Regions from separate parts of the Peribacillus sp. NPDC060253 genome, predicted to be linked through region 2. Evidence: riboswitches for the same ligand, from Rfam matches in the RefSeq annotation. Region 2 holds a riboswitch; the other holds the start of a gene.
What was found. Region 2 has a riboswitch for S-adenosylmethionine ahead of ACFWE9_RS22290 (methionine biosynthesis PLP-dependent protein). Riboswitches for the same ligand answer to the same signal wherever they lie in the genome.
Positions count from the first base shown of each region.

Region 1 (7,398 bases), on a different contig from region 2:
AGTAGCAACGCTCCGGTAAATGGTTCTGAAATATCCCATGTGGCAAAAGCATGATAGTTTTCATCTATGAAAGTAAGGGAGGTATCCTTGATATTGACGGTCGCCAAGAAAGATTCACCTTTGTTTATTTTAGTAAAAGTATTACTGCTAGTACATCCAGTAAGCAGTAAGACGGCAAGTAAAAGCGCAATGCCCCACTTCATATTTTTAGCTCCTTATTCATTAAATAACTAGTTTTATAAAATTTTAACAATGAGTTGTGAAAAAAGTATGAAGCGGAAAAGAAAATTTGCCAACAGCATTCGCAGTGTCTGAACGGCGATCATAATCTTTCCAGTTCAGTGACATAGGCCATGGCGATCGCGGTTTTCATCTCGTTAGAAAGTGAAGATTGCATCACACGTTTAATGCTGAGGTAAAACTTCTCCAAGACTGGTTTTCGGGCACGCGGATGTGCATTTTCATCCAAAAGCTCACGACGGATGAGTTCAGATAACACTTCCCTTCCGTCTCCATCCGTCACCTTGCGATTATTCCATATACTTAAATAAGCCTCCAACAATTCTTCTTGCATGTCTGTTTCTTTCATTTTATCCCTTCCATCCATTACTAATTTATACATATTATGAATCAACTTTGTAAAGACTATCTTAATAATACGATTACGCTTTTAAAAATTCAAAAGGGAGTGAGTACAATGTCTCAAGTATACCGCTGTCCAAATTGCCGGACAAATAAATCTCGCTTCAATCTCATTCAGCAAGTAGCAACCCCCATTAAAAAGGATCCGCAATCCGGTGAGATTGTTGAACAATATTCAAACGATTCCCTTCAGCCATTCCATCTAGCATATAATGGTCCTGAAGTTCGGGTTCAATGTGCTGCTTGCGGATTAATAGAAGACGAAAAGACATTTGCCGCCTTTGGAATGCAGCAATAAAAATGGTCAGACCCAATAATGGGTCTGACCATTTTTTCAATCTTTTCCCACAAACTTTTCAGCCCGGTCTATGGCAATTGGAATGGCCTTTCCATCCTCATATCCTTCATCCAACATTGCATTTGCAATTTCAATAGCCTTTTCCCTGACATCTTTATCTAAATTCTTCATTGAATCCGGGTAATCATTATTATTCCATGGCATGTATACCGCCTCCTTAGAAAGTCTCTTTAATATTTCCCTTCATAAATAGGCGGTAAACGTTATTGAGCCGCTTTCGCTTCCAAAGCCTTCAACGTACTGATAATACTCTCCCTCTCCAACTTTTCCCCGATTATGACGATATTCAATGGCATTTTTATCATTTCATTCATATACATCGGCATTCCGTATGAGTATTGGAATAAATGAGGGTATTGTGAATGTGTAAAGGAAATGTATCCTTTCATTCTATAGACCGTTTCCGGAAGAGACCTAAGCCAATCTTCAAAGTCAGTTTGTTCCACAGCTCCTTCAAAAGTATGAACGACTGCAGATAGATGCAAATGGTCGTGGACATTAAGCTTTTGAACGCCCTTTTGTTTTTTTCGTTGCATCTGTTGCAGCGATGCCAAGGAAACGGCTGCATACTCTGTCAATAAACATACCGCATCCGTATTCAGCGCCTGTATCGTATAAATCAGCTGTGCGGCTTCCATCTCACTAACTAAATCCGCTTTATTCAATAATATGAAATCCGCATGGTGAATTTGTTCAGCAAGCAACTGCCGCAGCTGCGGCGAGAGCTCTTCCCGATCGCGCCACCTTAATAAATCGACAACTGTTATAATCCCTTTATATTCTAGCCTTTTAGCGAAAAGCGGCGACATGATACCATCCAGTACTTCAACAGGATGTGCAGCGCCTGTGGTTTCAATATAAACGGCGTCCAGGTCGTTTTCAGTTAACAATTCATGGAGCTGTACCTCCAGCTTATCCTGAATGGTACAACAAATGCACCCGTCAAAAAGCTCCTTCAGAGGGACTTCATCACCTATCAACCCACTGTCCACCGATACACTGCCGAGTTCATTTAAAAGAACGGCCACTTTTCTACCCGCTTCACTTTCCTGTTTTAAAATATTTCGTAGAAGCGTCGTTTTCCCGCTGCCGAGAAAACCGCCTAATATGTAAACTTCCGTTGTTTTCATTCGTATCTGCTCCTATGATCCTGTTAAATTTGATTCCGTTAAATTCTATCATACTTATCCTTCTAAATCATTTGCCGGGACCACATAAAAAAACCAGCCCGTAAGCTGGTTTTTCAACAATGACTCATGCTTGAACTTCGTCTTTATCGTAAATTGGCACCCAGCCCGCCGCTGTAACGAAAATCCGAACTGCAACGGTTTTCCTATCCTCCGCCAACGTGAAATAATGTCTTGTTGATTCTGGTACGCTAATCAGATCTCCTGGATTAAGCCGTACATCAAACCACTGTTTATCACTGCCTTCAATGGCAAAGATACTCGTTCCGCCTGCTATGAAACGCACTTCGTCATCCTCATGGTGATGTTCCTGCTTAAAGTTTTCAAGCATTTTATCCAGGTTTGGATTTGCATCGGATAATGTGATGATATCATGCGCTTTATAGCCTCTTCTTTCCGAAATTTCCGCTATCTCGGATTTGAATGTTAAAAGGATTTCCTCTTTGTCAGCATCTGTTAGATCATATTTTTCTACAAGATGAGCTGGTAATTTCGAAATATCCCATTGCTCATATATTACGCCCTGTGTTTCTAAAAAACCTTTTACCTGTTCACCGTTTTCAATAACCTCGTTTGTTTCATGGAATCTAATTGTCGCCATCATTCATTCCTCCTCGATATAGTTTTTATTTTACAGAACCTGCAAGTGCCTGTTGTTGATTGAGCAAAAGTTGATATTGAAATAAAAATTCACAAGCTTCAAGTATTCTTTTTGCTTCGAGCCCGCTTTCACCCCAAACCGTTATACCATGATTACGGATGAGCACGGCACCAGAGTCTTCTTCGACATGCGGCTTGAATTTTTCAGATAACAGCGGAATGTCAGCGTGGTTATATATGATTGGAATGCGAAACTCTGAATCTTCATCCCACCTACCAGTCGCTTTAATGATTTCATGATTCCGAAAAGTCACTTGACCTTCATCCCCGTACAATTCCGACATCACATTATTTTCCACTGTGTGGATATGGAGTACACAGTTCGCATTGGTTTTCCCGTAAATAACGGTATGAAGCAAAGTTTCGGCCGAAGGTCTTAACTCCGTTTCTTCAACTGGGTTTCCTTTTAAATCCACCAGTAAAAAGTCCGAATCCGATTGCTTTCGTTTATCCTTACCGCTTGCCGTAATATAAAAGAAAGGGCTTTTGGGTTCACGAATGGATAAATTCCCGCTTGTTCCCATGAACCAATCCCTTTCGGCCAGTTCTGCTTTAATCTCCGCCAATTCCAGCCATTCTTTACTCTGTGTGTTCATGCCCGTGGCTCCTCCCGCTGCTTTAAAATGTCAATTACATCATAAAACGTTTCAAATCCTTGATGTGGGATTCCATCTTTATTACATTTCTCAAGCAGAATGTCACGAGCAATGACAAAATCAGCCTGTTTTGCTGCTTCAAAATCAGTCACTGAATCTCCGATGACGAGTTTAAAATCATCCTCGCCTGCAATTTCCCTCATAATTGAAGGCTTACAGCAGCCACAATCATTTTTACATTGGTCATCACAAGCATTGGGCCACTCTATATAGATCCTTTCCTTATCGAAGTAGGCATTGTTACAAAAAACGGAATCTGGGGGCAAGATTTCATGTAAAAGAGGTTCGATAAAAAAATCCATGCCTCCGCTTACTATATATAAAGGAATGTTAGCTTGTTTCGTATACTCAACGAATTCATAAAACCCTGGCCGAATGCCAGCTGTGTCTATTACATATTGAATGATTTCATCCTTCAAGGTACTGTCAAGCAGGGAAAACATATCGCCTACCCCAGAGGATATACTGATTTTTTGTTGAAGAACCGCATCTTTCAACTCTTCCCATTCTGGAGGCGCAAATTTTTTCATGATAGAAATGATATTATCTGTGTTGGTGATCGTACCGTCAAAATCACAAAAGATGATCGGTTTCATTATTTCTTATAAGCCTCCCCATAAAACAAGAGCTTTTTTTAGTGTTTCTTCCTCAGCCGCCGCTTCAGATAGGTCCTTTCCTGCTAGAACGGCTTCCACAGCAGAACGGAAAGCCTTGGCCCCGCCTTCTGCTCCGTCAGGGTGTCCGTGGATACCACCTCCGGCATTGATTACGCTGTCTATACCGAAATCCTTGATTAGGTCGGGAACCATGCCCGGATGAATACCAGCTGAAGGAACAGGGAAGGCCTTTTTCCAAGAAAGTTCATCTTTTGTCAGAGCTTTTGCAATGGCTAATGTCTCGTCTTTTTCAAGTGCGACATTTCCATAAGGGGATGGGAATAAGGATAAATCTGCACCTGATAGCCTCACTAATTTACCAAGCAATAATGGATAGCCGATTCCATAAAAAGATGAAGAAGCCAACGCTCCGCTAAATGCGGGATGTGCCATGATCGGCAGCTTGATTCGATCATGTTCACGCAAGGCTTGCATTACATCCAAACCATATGTATGAACGTTGAACAATAAAGCATCTGCCCCTGCTTCAGCCGCTTGCTCTGCCTTATCCAATAATTCAAATGTTTTCCCTGATAGATTGACAGCATATAAAGTTCGGTGACCAGTGGTTTCATAGACTTCATTCAATATTCTTTTTCCGGTTTTAATTCGATCGATAAAAGGAGTCTGTTCCTGGTCAAAGAGAATCTCGTCGTCTTTTACAAGATCGACACCTCCTAATGCCTGTTGCTTCAGTTGCTCATTATGGAATGTTAAATCCCGTCCTAACACACCTTTGAAAATGCTCATCACAAGAGGCCGATTATATACTTCAATCTTCTCTCTTATGCCTGCAATACCAAATTGCGGACCAGGAAAAGCCTTGTGAATATCACCGATAAAATCCAAGTCGATCAGTTTAATTTCACCGTCCAATGAAAGTTTACCGAAGACCGTCGTGAGGATTGCGGGTAAATCATTAGAGAAATTCCCTGCTGGATAAGCAATTTTAATGAATGAACGGTACACTTTACGATCAAAATAGCGGTTAGCCTTCTCTTCTTCAGCTAATGGTGTCACAGAGACGACACGTCCCTTATGCTTTTCCAGCTGCTTCTGAACTAAATGGGGCAGGTCCGTCCATGTTCCCACAGTCAAACCCAAGGCAATGCTTTCTGCTTTTTTCTCATGTTTTCCATCAAAATCATGAATTAAGTAAGTAGCGATTATCTCGCTCATCTGATCACTCCTATAACACGTTAGTAGAATCTCGAAGTCATTAACTTTAAATCTCAAATTGGCAAAAGCCCCTTCACAATGAAGAGGCTTTAAAAAGCCATCTTCTTATCTCCCAGCCATTAGCTGCAAGAATTAGCACCGTGCCTTGTGGATTTCAAGAAAATCCGGCGAAGAATTCCGCCCCATTTTACAATGGAATTACGGTCGGTTGCTGGGCTTCATAGGGCTAGTCCCTCCACCTGCTCAAAATAAGAAAACGCTGATATATAGTTATGTTTAAGTATCGAAAGATTAAGAATTTAGTTTGTATTCTGACAGGTAATCCGTACATTGTCAATAGGTTTATGATTATTTAAGGTGGATAACTTCTCCCCCAGTTAAAATATGTTTAATGCGCGTATCCGTTCGACAGCCTCTTTAAGCCGTTCTTCGGAAGTAAGAAGCCCTACCCTGACGTACCCTTCGCCAAATTCACCAAATCCATTTCCAGCAGCTACAGCTACGTGGGCATGCGTTAATAAATAATCCGCAAAACTCTCGGATGTAAACCCTTTTGGTATCTTGAGCCAGGCAAAAAAAGAGGCGTCCGGAGCTTTGACATCCCAGCCGATGGCCTGTAATCCCTCAATGAAAACATTCCTTCGCCCCTCGTATTTCTTCACTAACTCCTCTACACAACTCTGCGAGTCAAGTAAAGCACTTGCCGCTGCTTCTTGTATCGCCGGGAAGAGACTCACATAAAGATGGTCTTGCAAAAGCTCAAGCGCTTCTATGACACTTTTATTCCCAACTGCGAAGCCGACTCTCCACCCTGCCATATTATATGTTTTCGATAGTGTATATATCTCAATTCCTATATCCTTCGCTCCCTCAGCTTGGAGAAAACTTATCGGTTTTTTCCCTTCAAATCCTATCGCCCCATATGCAAAATCGTGGACCACACAAATGGAATGCTCTTTTGCGCAGGAGACCGTTTCCTCAAAGAAACTTAAAGTTGCAGATGCACCAGTAGGATTATTCGGATAGTTCAAGAACATCATTTTTGCTTTATCAAGCACGTCACTATGTATATCTTTGTAATCCGGAAGAAAACCATTTTCTTCTGTCAGCGGCATGACTTCCGTTTTTGCCTGAGCTAGAACAACACCGGAAAGATAATCAGGATAGCCGGGATCAGGAACCAGAATCGTATCCCCAGGATTCAATAAACATTGTGGCAATTCCACAAGTCCTGCCTTTCCACCAAAGAGAATCGCGACTTCGCTATTGGGATCGAGCTTGACCCCATATTCACGTTCATAAAAGACAGCGGCAGCATCTTTTAAATATTGATGCCCACGGAACGGTGAATATTTATGATTAATCGGTTTTTCAGCGGCTGCCTGTAGACTTTTCACAATATGCTCAGGTGTCGGCTGATCAGGATTTCCCTGACCTAAATTAATGACATCATGTCCTTGTGCTGTAATCGCATTGACTTTTGCGACTAGAGAGGCAAAAAACTGCTTGGGCAGTTCCTGAAGCAGTCTTGATTTTTCAAATTGCAACATTTTTACACCTTCTCTGAAATTTCTTGAAATTCTAGTCACAAATGATATATGTTTATCATCGTCTTGTAAAGCATTTTTTACATGTGGTGGTTTTATACAATGAAACGGAAAATAGCCTGCCTCCAAATCGATATTGCCTTTGAGCAACCAGATATCAACTTTTAGGTTGCAGAACAACGGATCGAAAAAGCTGCACGATCAGAAGCCGATATCTTTATTTTACCAGAGCTTTGGACAACCGGATACGACTTGACCAGGTTAAATGAGATTGCCGATCACTGGAGACCCCTATTGATTAGCCGTGCCGTCGAAAACCACGTATATGTTGTAGCCGTGAATCGTTCAGGTACGGATGTCAAAAATATATTTGCCAGACATTCCTTGATTAAAGATCCATGGGGAGCTATCGTAAGTGAAGCCGGAGATGAAAACGAACTGTTGCCAGGCACGCTGGACTACAAGAAAGTTTCGAAAGCTCGCAACAAAATACCTGTTTTTGAAGATCGCCGT
Region 1 covers NZ_JBHXAS010000019.1:15,895-23,292, forward strand. The annotation lists gene ACFWE9_RS07460 (YncE family protein) at 1-203, opposite strand, end outside; gene ACFWE9_RS07465 (hypothetical protein) at 323-622, opposite strand; gene ACFWE9_RS07470 (hypothetical protein) at 698-940, shown strand; partial or broken gene ACFWE9_RS07475 (DUF2188 domain-containing protein) at 992-1,144, opposite strand; gene ACFWE9_RS07480 (CobW family GTP-binding protein) at 1,204-2,130, opposite strand; gene ACFWE9_RS07485 (cupin domain-containing protein) at 2,255-2,788, opposite strand; gene ACFWE9_RS07490 (methylthioribulose 1-phosphate dehydratase) at 2,814-3,443, opposite strand; gene ACFWE9_RS07495 (2-hydroxy-3-keto-5-methylthiopentenyl-1-phosphate phosphatase) at 3,440-4,099, opposite strand; gene mtnW (2,3-diketo-5-methylthiopentyl-1-phosphate enolase) at 4,106-5,338, opposite strand; SAM riboswitch class I at 5,441-5,593, opposite strand; gene ACFWE9_RS07505 (pyridoxal phosphate-dependent aminotransferase) at 5,716-6,888, opposite strand; partial or broken gene ACFWE9_RS07510 (nitrilase-related carbon-nitrogen hydrolase) at 6,988-7,398, shown strand, end outside.
Region 1: it holds a riboswitch for S-adenosylmethionine, as region 2 does, so the genes downstream of both, mtnW (2,3-diketo-5-methylthiopentyl-1-phosphate enolase) here and ACFWE9_RS22290 (methionine biosynthesis PLP-dependent protein) in region 2, are expected to answer to the same signal.

Region 2 (7,398 bases):
GAATCATTCAGAGGATGCGAAATGATATTTTCACACATATTTCCCGGTTGCCGATTCGTTATTTCGATAATATGCCAGCGGGGAAAGTTGTAGCAAGGGTCACAAATGATACCGAGGCGATCAGGGAATTATATGTAACCGTGCTCGCCAACTTCTTTTCGAGCACGATTAATATCTTCGGAGTACTCATCGCTCTATATATTCTGGATGCACGTGCTGGTACTATGGGCCTTTTACTTATTCCAATCATCGTTATCTGGACGAAGGTATACCGTAAATTCGCCTCGAAATATAATCACATCATTCGGGAGCGGGTCAGTGATATTAATGGGATGATCAATGAATCCATTTCTGGAATGAACATCATTCAGGCATTTGGACGTGAAAAGGAGACGAAGCAATCTTTTGAAAGTTTAAACCGGGAGCATTATTCCTATCAAAATAAAATGCTCCATTTAAATTCGTTGACGGGTGGGAACTTGATTGGTGTCATTAAGGTTTTGGCGCTGATAGCATTCGTCTGGTATTTCGGTGGAATTTCACTTACAGCTAGTTCAGCGATTTCTTTAGGGATGATGTATGCAATTGTTGATTTGATCAGCCGCCTGCTTCATCCGCTTCACGGAATCGTCAATCAGTTCGCCAACCTGGAACAGGCACTCGTTGCAGGGGAGCGGGCATTCAGTTTATTGGATGAGCAGGGATTGGCAGTCAGTGATGAAAACATATCCAGATACAAAGGAAATGTGCAATTTGACCATGTTTCTTTTGGCTATAAGGATAATGAATATGTGTTAAAAGACATTTCCTTCTCAGCAAAACAAGGGGAAACGGTCGCCTTGGTTGGCCATACTGGTTCGGGAAAAAGTTCTATAATGAATTTATTGTTCCGTTTTTATGACAGCAGTGAAGGGCAAATCAAAATTGACGGAAGGGGTATTCTGGATATACCCCATCAAACGCTTAGGGAGCATATGGGAATTGTCCTTCAAGATCCCTATTTATTTACTGGCACCATCGCATCCAATATCTCCCTGAACCATAAAGGAATCACAAGGGAAATGGTTGAAAAGGCATTAAAGGATGTAGGAGGGGACAAAGTGCTGAAGCATCTTCCTTTAGGGCTGGATGAACCCGTGATAGAAAAAGGTGGAACCTTATCTTCTGGACAGCGCCAGCTAATCTCTTTTGCACGTGCTCTTGCATTCAATCCGGCGATATTGATTTTGGATGAAGCGACAGCAAGCATCGATACGGAAACAGAGGCAATTATCCAGGAGGGAATGGAGGTGCTGAAAAAAGGGAGAACGACCTTCATCATTGCCCATAGACTTTCCACGATTAAAAATGCCGACCAAATTCTGGTGTTGGATAAAGGGCGAATTACGGAGAAGGGTACACATGAAGAATTAATGGGATTGAAAGGGAAGTACTATCAAATGTATGAACTGCAGGCTGGTCCACATAAAGGGATGGCCGGGTGAAATACAATTGAATAAGGATGGATAGACAAGATTACACTATATTGTGGGTGCCTCTATTGGCACTCTCAAGCATAAATATTGATAATAGTTATCATTACGGTTAACATATATCTATACTAACAATGAGGTGATAATAGTGAAACAAGAAATTCATCCTGATTATCAACAAGTAGTATTTATGGATACCAACAGTGGTTATAAATTTTTGACGGGGTCCACAAAAACGTCCAATGAAACGATCGAGTGGGAGGACGGTCAAACGTACCCATTATTAAAAGTCGAGATCAGTTCAAATACGCACCCATTTTATACAGGCAAACAGAAATTCGCTGAAAAAGGCGGACGCGTGGATCGCTTCCTTGATAAATATAATATGAAGAAATGATAGTGAGGCCATCGAGAAATCGTTGGCCTTTTTTTGGCTGGGTTGAGAAAGAAGCGATATTTGTGCAAAAAAAGGGTGCCCATTATATATGAGGCACCCATCTTTTCATCATTTTGCAGCAATAGCTTCCCCTTTTGCAATACGTACAAGGGCGGCATCAAAGTCCTTGATTAAATCGTCCGGATTTTCAAGTCCGACTGAGAGACGAAGCAGGCTGTTGGTGATGCCTCGCTTTTCCCTTTCATCAGCAGGCATGGCAGCATGTGACATTTTAGCCGGGTAGGATAATATCGATTCGACCGCTCCAAGACTCACAGCAAAAACAGGGAGTTCAACAGTGTTCACGAATGAGCGGAAAATTTCCTCGCTTTCCAATTCAAATGATAAGACCGCTCCTGCACCAAGGGACTGTCCCTCCTGGATGGCATACTGTGGATGATCGGCAAGACCAGGATAATAAACTTTTTTCACTAATGGCTGCTCCTTTAAGTAGGAGGCAATCTTTTCAGCTCCTCTTTGGGAGTGTTCCATTCTGACCGACAATGTTTTCAGACCCCTCATTACTAGCCAGGCATCCTGAACACCAAGTACAGCTCCAAAGGAGTTTTGGAGGGAACCGAGTCTGTCTGCCAATTCCGGATCCTTCACTACGGCAAGTCCAGCTACTACATCACTATGTCCGGATAAAAACTTCGTCGCACTATGAAGGACAACATCAGCGCCCAGGTTCAACGGCTTTTGTAACGCTGGTGTCAAGAATGTATTATCAACAAAGCTTAAGGCACCTGCTTTTTTTGCGATATTACATACGGCTTGAATATCGGTCACTTTAAGTAAAGGATTTGAAGGCGTTTCAATGTATATGGCTCTCGTATTTGGCTGAATGGCCGCTTTGACGCTTTCCAGATCCGTCATGTCAACAAAGGTATGCTCAATATTGAAACGCGTCAGTACGCTTGTGACCATCCTGAACGTTCCGCCATACACATCTTCGGAAATGACGATATGGTCACCGGCAGACAACAAAAGAAAGGCGGTTGAGATGGCTGCCATACCCGATGAAAAGGCAAAGCCGTGAGTGCCCTCCTCAAGTTCGGCTATGATATCTTCAAGTGCCTCGCGAGTTGGGTTCCCGCTTCTGCTGTAATCATATTTGCCGAAAGAATCGATATCGGATTGATGGAAAGTGGATGCGTGCTGAATGGGGACGCTCACACCGCCTGTTGTTGGATCGAATTTATGTTGATTATGAAGTAATTTGGTTTCAAAACTAAAATCATGATCTGTCATCGTAGTGCCTCCCTTTTTACATGTGCGAATGCTTGCTGTAAGTCCCCAATCAAATCATCGCTATCCTCGATGCCAACGGAGAAGCGGAGCAGGCGATTACAAACCCCATTTGCCGTTCTGACTTCAAGCGGTATATCGGCATGTGTTTGTGTAGCGGGATAGGTGATGAAGCTTTCAACCCCTCCAAGGCTTTCTGCAAACGAAATTAATGAGAGCGATTGTAAAAATGGGTTGACCGCTGATTCATCAATGATACGGAATGAAATCATGCCGCCTCTTCCGGGATACAATACGTCCGTTACACAATCATGTTCCGATAAGTAATCTACAAGTATCTTGGCATTCTTTTCATGACGTTCCATCCGCAATGCCAGGGTTTTCATTCCGCGCATCAGCAGCCAAGAATCAAAGGGGCTCAAGACCGCGCCGGTACCATTATGATGGAAGGCAAGTGCCTCACATAAATCCGCGCCGCTAGCCACGATCAGTCCGGCAAGTACATCATTATGACCACCTAGATACTTGGTGGCACTGTGAATGACAATATCCGCGCCAAGCAGGATGGGTTGCTGAATAAGAGGCGTATAAAAAGTGTTATCAACGATTAACAATAGATTAAATTGTTTTGCCAGTGCGGCAACGGCGCTAATGTCCGTTTGCTGCATAAGGGGGTTAGTGGGAGTTTCGATGAAGATGGCTTTCGTGTGAGGAGTGATGGCTTTCTCGATATCCTCCAAACAACAAGTGTTTACATAGTCACACTGCAACCCCCATTTTTTAAAACCTTGTTCTAACAGTCGATATGTACCGCCATAAAGATCCTCGCTGACAATCCATGCATCGCCTGATTTAAATAAAGCCAGTATCGTGGAAATGGCAGCCATTCCTGAACTGCAGGCATATCCTTGGTCGCCTTTTTCCAAATCGGCAATGGATCGTTCCAATAGCTGTCGTGTGGGATTACCTGTCCTTGTGTAATCGAATCCTGTCGATTGGCCAATTCCTTCGTGGCGGAAAGCTGTTGAAAAGTATACCGGCGGATTGACTGTTCCCGTCGCCGTTTCACTGCGATTTCCTAATTGAGCAAGATATGTTTCGGTTTTGTACATAGTTTTCACTGCTCCTTTGAGTTATATAAAATAAAAAAAAGTCTTCTTTAAGAAGAAGACTTTGATTAAATGGGGATGAGTCATTCTTCTTATCTTCCAAGTTCACAAACTTGTGGAATTAGCACCTTTTCATTGGTTTGAAACAAATGAAGGTTGCTGAGGTGTCATCGGGCCATTCCCTCTACCTCTCTCGATAAGAGTTTAGATTATTCAATTTCTTTTGAATTTACTATATATATAAATTACTGTCAAGAACATTTTGGAAGGAAATTGCTTAGATGTGCAGGGTTGGGTCGGTTGGGGCCAAGCGGTATCGACACTTTACGTATTTTAAAAAAACATCAAAAATCTGCAGGGGGGCAGGGATAATCGCAATATTAAATGGATTATTTAGAAAAAGGGGAGGGGAAGCTGGACGGTTTTTTTGCTTTAAAATAATAAAATTTGTACAATGTATAGAGAGAAAAATAATACGACATTATTCATTTCATATACATAAGGTCTTCGATGAATAGTGCAAACTTAGGAGGAGAACACATGGAATACAGAATCGAACGAGATACGATGGGTGAAGTGAAAGTTCCTGCTGATAAATATTGGGGAGCACAAACTGAGAGAAGCCGCAATAATTTCAAAATCGGTAATGAAAAAATGCCAATTGAATTAGTACGTGCATTTGCATATGTTAAACAAGCTGCGGCAAAGGTGAACTATGATCTTGGTGATATTTCGGAAGTGAAAAAAAATGCCATCATTAAGATTTGCGGCGAAATTCTTGAAGGTACGCTTGATGAACATTTCCCGCTTGTGGTCTGGCAAACGGGAAGCGGCACACAAAGTAATATGAACCTGAACGAAGTGGTCGCTAACAAAGGGAATGAATGGTTAAAAGAAAATGGTGAATCTGAAACTCTTCACCCGAATGATGATGTTAACAAGGCACAAAGCTCCAATGATACATTCCCGACCGCCATGCACATTGCAGCCTTCATGGAAGTCGCTGAAAAATTGGTTCCTGCCATCAAAGCACTTCGTGATACATTCGATTCAAAAGAAAAAGAATTTTGGGATGTCGTGAAAATTGGCCGGACACACCTTCAAGATGCAACTCCACTAACTTTAGGACAAGAAATTTCCGGTTGGAAGGCGATGCTTGAAAAAGACTTGGCGATGATTGAGGAGAGCAGCCAAAAATTATTGAACCTTGCACTTGGAGGAACGGCTGTAGGAACGGGAATCAATACAAAAAAAGAATTCCCGGGACTTTCTGCTAAACAAATCGCAGCGGATACAGGACATCCTTTTGTCACTTCGGATAATAAATTCCATGCATTGACAAGCCATAACGAAATCGTTTATGCACATGGTGCATTGAAAGCACTGGCAGCAGATTTAATGAAAATTGCGAACGATGTCAGATGGTTGGCAAGTGGTCCTAGAAGCGGAATCGGTGAAATTGCCATTCCAGAAAATGAGCCAGGCAGCTCCATCATGCCAGGTAAAGTCAATCCAACACAAAGTGAAGCGCTTACGATGATTGCGACACAAATCGTGGGTAACGATGCGACAATTGGCTTTGCAGCAAGCCAAGGTAACTTCGAATTGAACGTTTTTAAACCTGTCATCATCTATAACTTCCTGCAAACGGTTAAATTATTGACGGAAGGCATTCACTCTTTCAACAATAATTGTGCGGTTGGCATCACTGCAAATGAAGATAAAATCAAAGAAAATGTAGAACGTTCCCTTATGTTGGTTACGGCATTGAACCCTCATATTGGTTATGAAAAAGCAGCCAAGATCGCCAAAACTGCATTCAAGGACAATTCTACGTTAAAAGAAGCAGCGTTGAAATTGGAATTCCTGACGGAAGATGAATTCAAAGCGTGGGTCGACCCAGCTAACATGGTTAATAAATAATGCCTAGGAATGCCCTCCCACTGTTTTTAGGGAGGGTGTTTCAATATTTGAATCATGGAATGAAAAAACTTAAGATCAAAACGTTATCTGAAACAGGAGGAAAAACAATGTCTTTATGCCCGCTTTGTAACGGTCTAAGAAAAATTCATGTGAATTGCCCGGAATGCGGCAGTGATCTTGACGATAAAGGGAAATTCATGGATTACGCTGATGAATACAGCGCCTATATGGACATAGACACACTCAAGCTAAACGACGGGTACCCTCAATCCCTTCAGAAAGGCCAATGCCCGCATATCATGAAATGCTCAGAATGCGGACATGATGAAGTGCTATTGGTGCAGGAATAGTTGTCAGAAAACACAAAAAGACCCGTTCATGAACGGGTCTTTTGTTTATTTAATTAGCAGGCAACTTCATGCCTTCAGCAATCTGTTCATCTTCTTCAACCAGAATGCGATGTTCGGTCCCTTTATCAAAAAAGTGGGCTTTATTCATGTCGAGGGCAAGCTCGATGTTTTCGCCTGCATGGATAATATTTTTCGCATCCACCCGGGCAACGAAGTCCTGCCCCTCGAATGTGGAGTAAAGCATAATTTCCGCACCCATGAGTTCAGCTACATCAATTTGGGTCGTGAATGTAGTGTTAGTGGACTCCGTGAAGTAAGCTCCTTCATTATGGAAATCCTCTGGTCGGATGCCGAGGATGATTTCTTTTCCGACATATCCTTGATCACGCAGCATCTTCATCTTAAATACAGGTATTTCGAGCGATTGCTCACCAATTTTAAAGATACCTTCTTTTAATGTTCCGGTAAAGAAGTTCATCGCAGGTGATCCTATAAAGCCACCGACAAAAACATTTATCGGTTTCTCGTAAACTTCTTTTGGCGCACCGACCTGTTGGATGATACCGTCCTTCATAACGACAAGGCGTGTCGCCATGGTCATTGCCTCTGTTTGGTCATGTGTGACATATATCGTTGTGGTGTCCAGTCGTTTATGTAGTTTAGCGATTTCCGCCCGCATTTGAACCCGTAGCTTTGCGTCGAGATTGGATAATGGCTCATCCATCAAAAAAACTTTTGCGTCACGTACAATTGCACGGCCAAGTGCCACACGCTGGCGCTGACCACCTGAAAGGGCTTTGGGTTTCCTATTTAGAAACTCTTCCAGTCCGAGGATCTTTGCCGCTTCATTGACTCTTTGC
Region 2 covers NZ_JBHXAS010000123.1:4,864-12,261, forward strand. The annotation lists gene ACFWE9_RS22275 (ABC transporter ATP-binding protein) at 1-1,484, shown strand, start outside; gene ACFWE9_RS22280 (type B 50S ribosomal protein L31) at 1,621-1,869, shown strand; gene metC (cystathionine beta-lyase) at 1,978-3,159, opposite strand; gene ACFWE9_RS22290 (methionine biosynthesis PLP-dependent protein) at 3,156-4,268, opposite strand; SAM riboswitch class I at 4,355-4,468, opposite strand; gene fumC (class II fumarate hydratase) at 4,806-6,188, shown strand; gene ACFWE9_RS22300 (hypothetical protein) at 6,296-6,538, shown strand; gene ACFWE9_RS22305 (ABC transporter ATP-binding protein) at 6,588-7,398, opposite strand, start outside.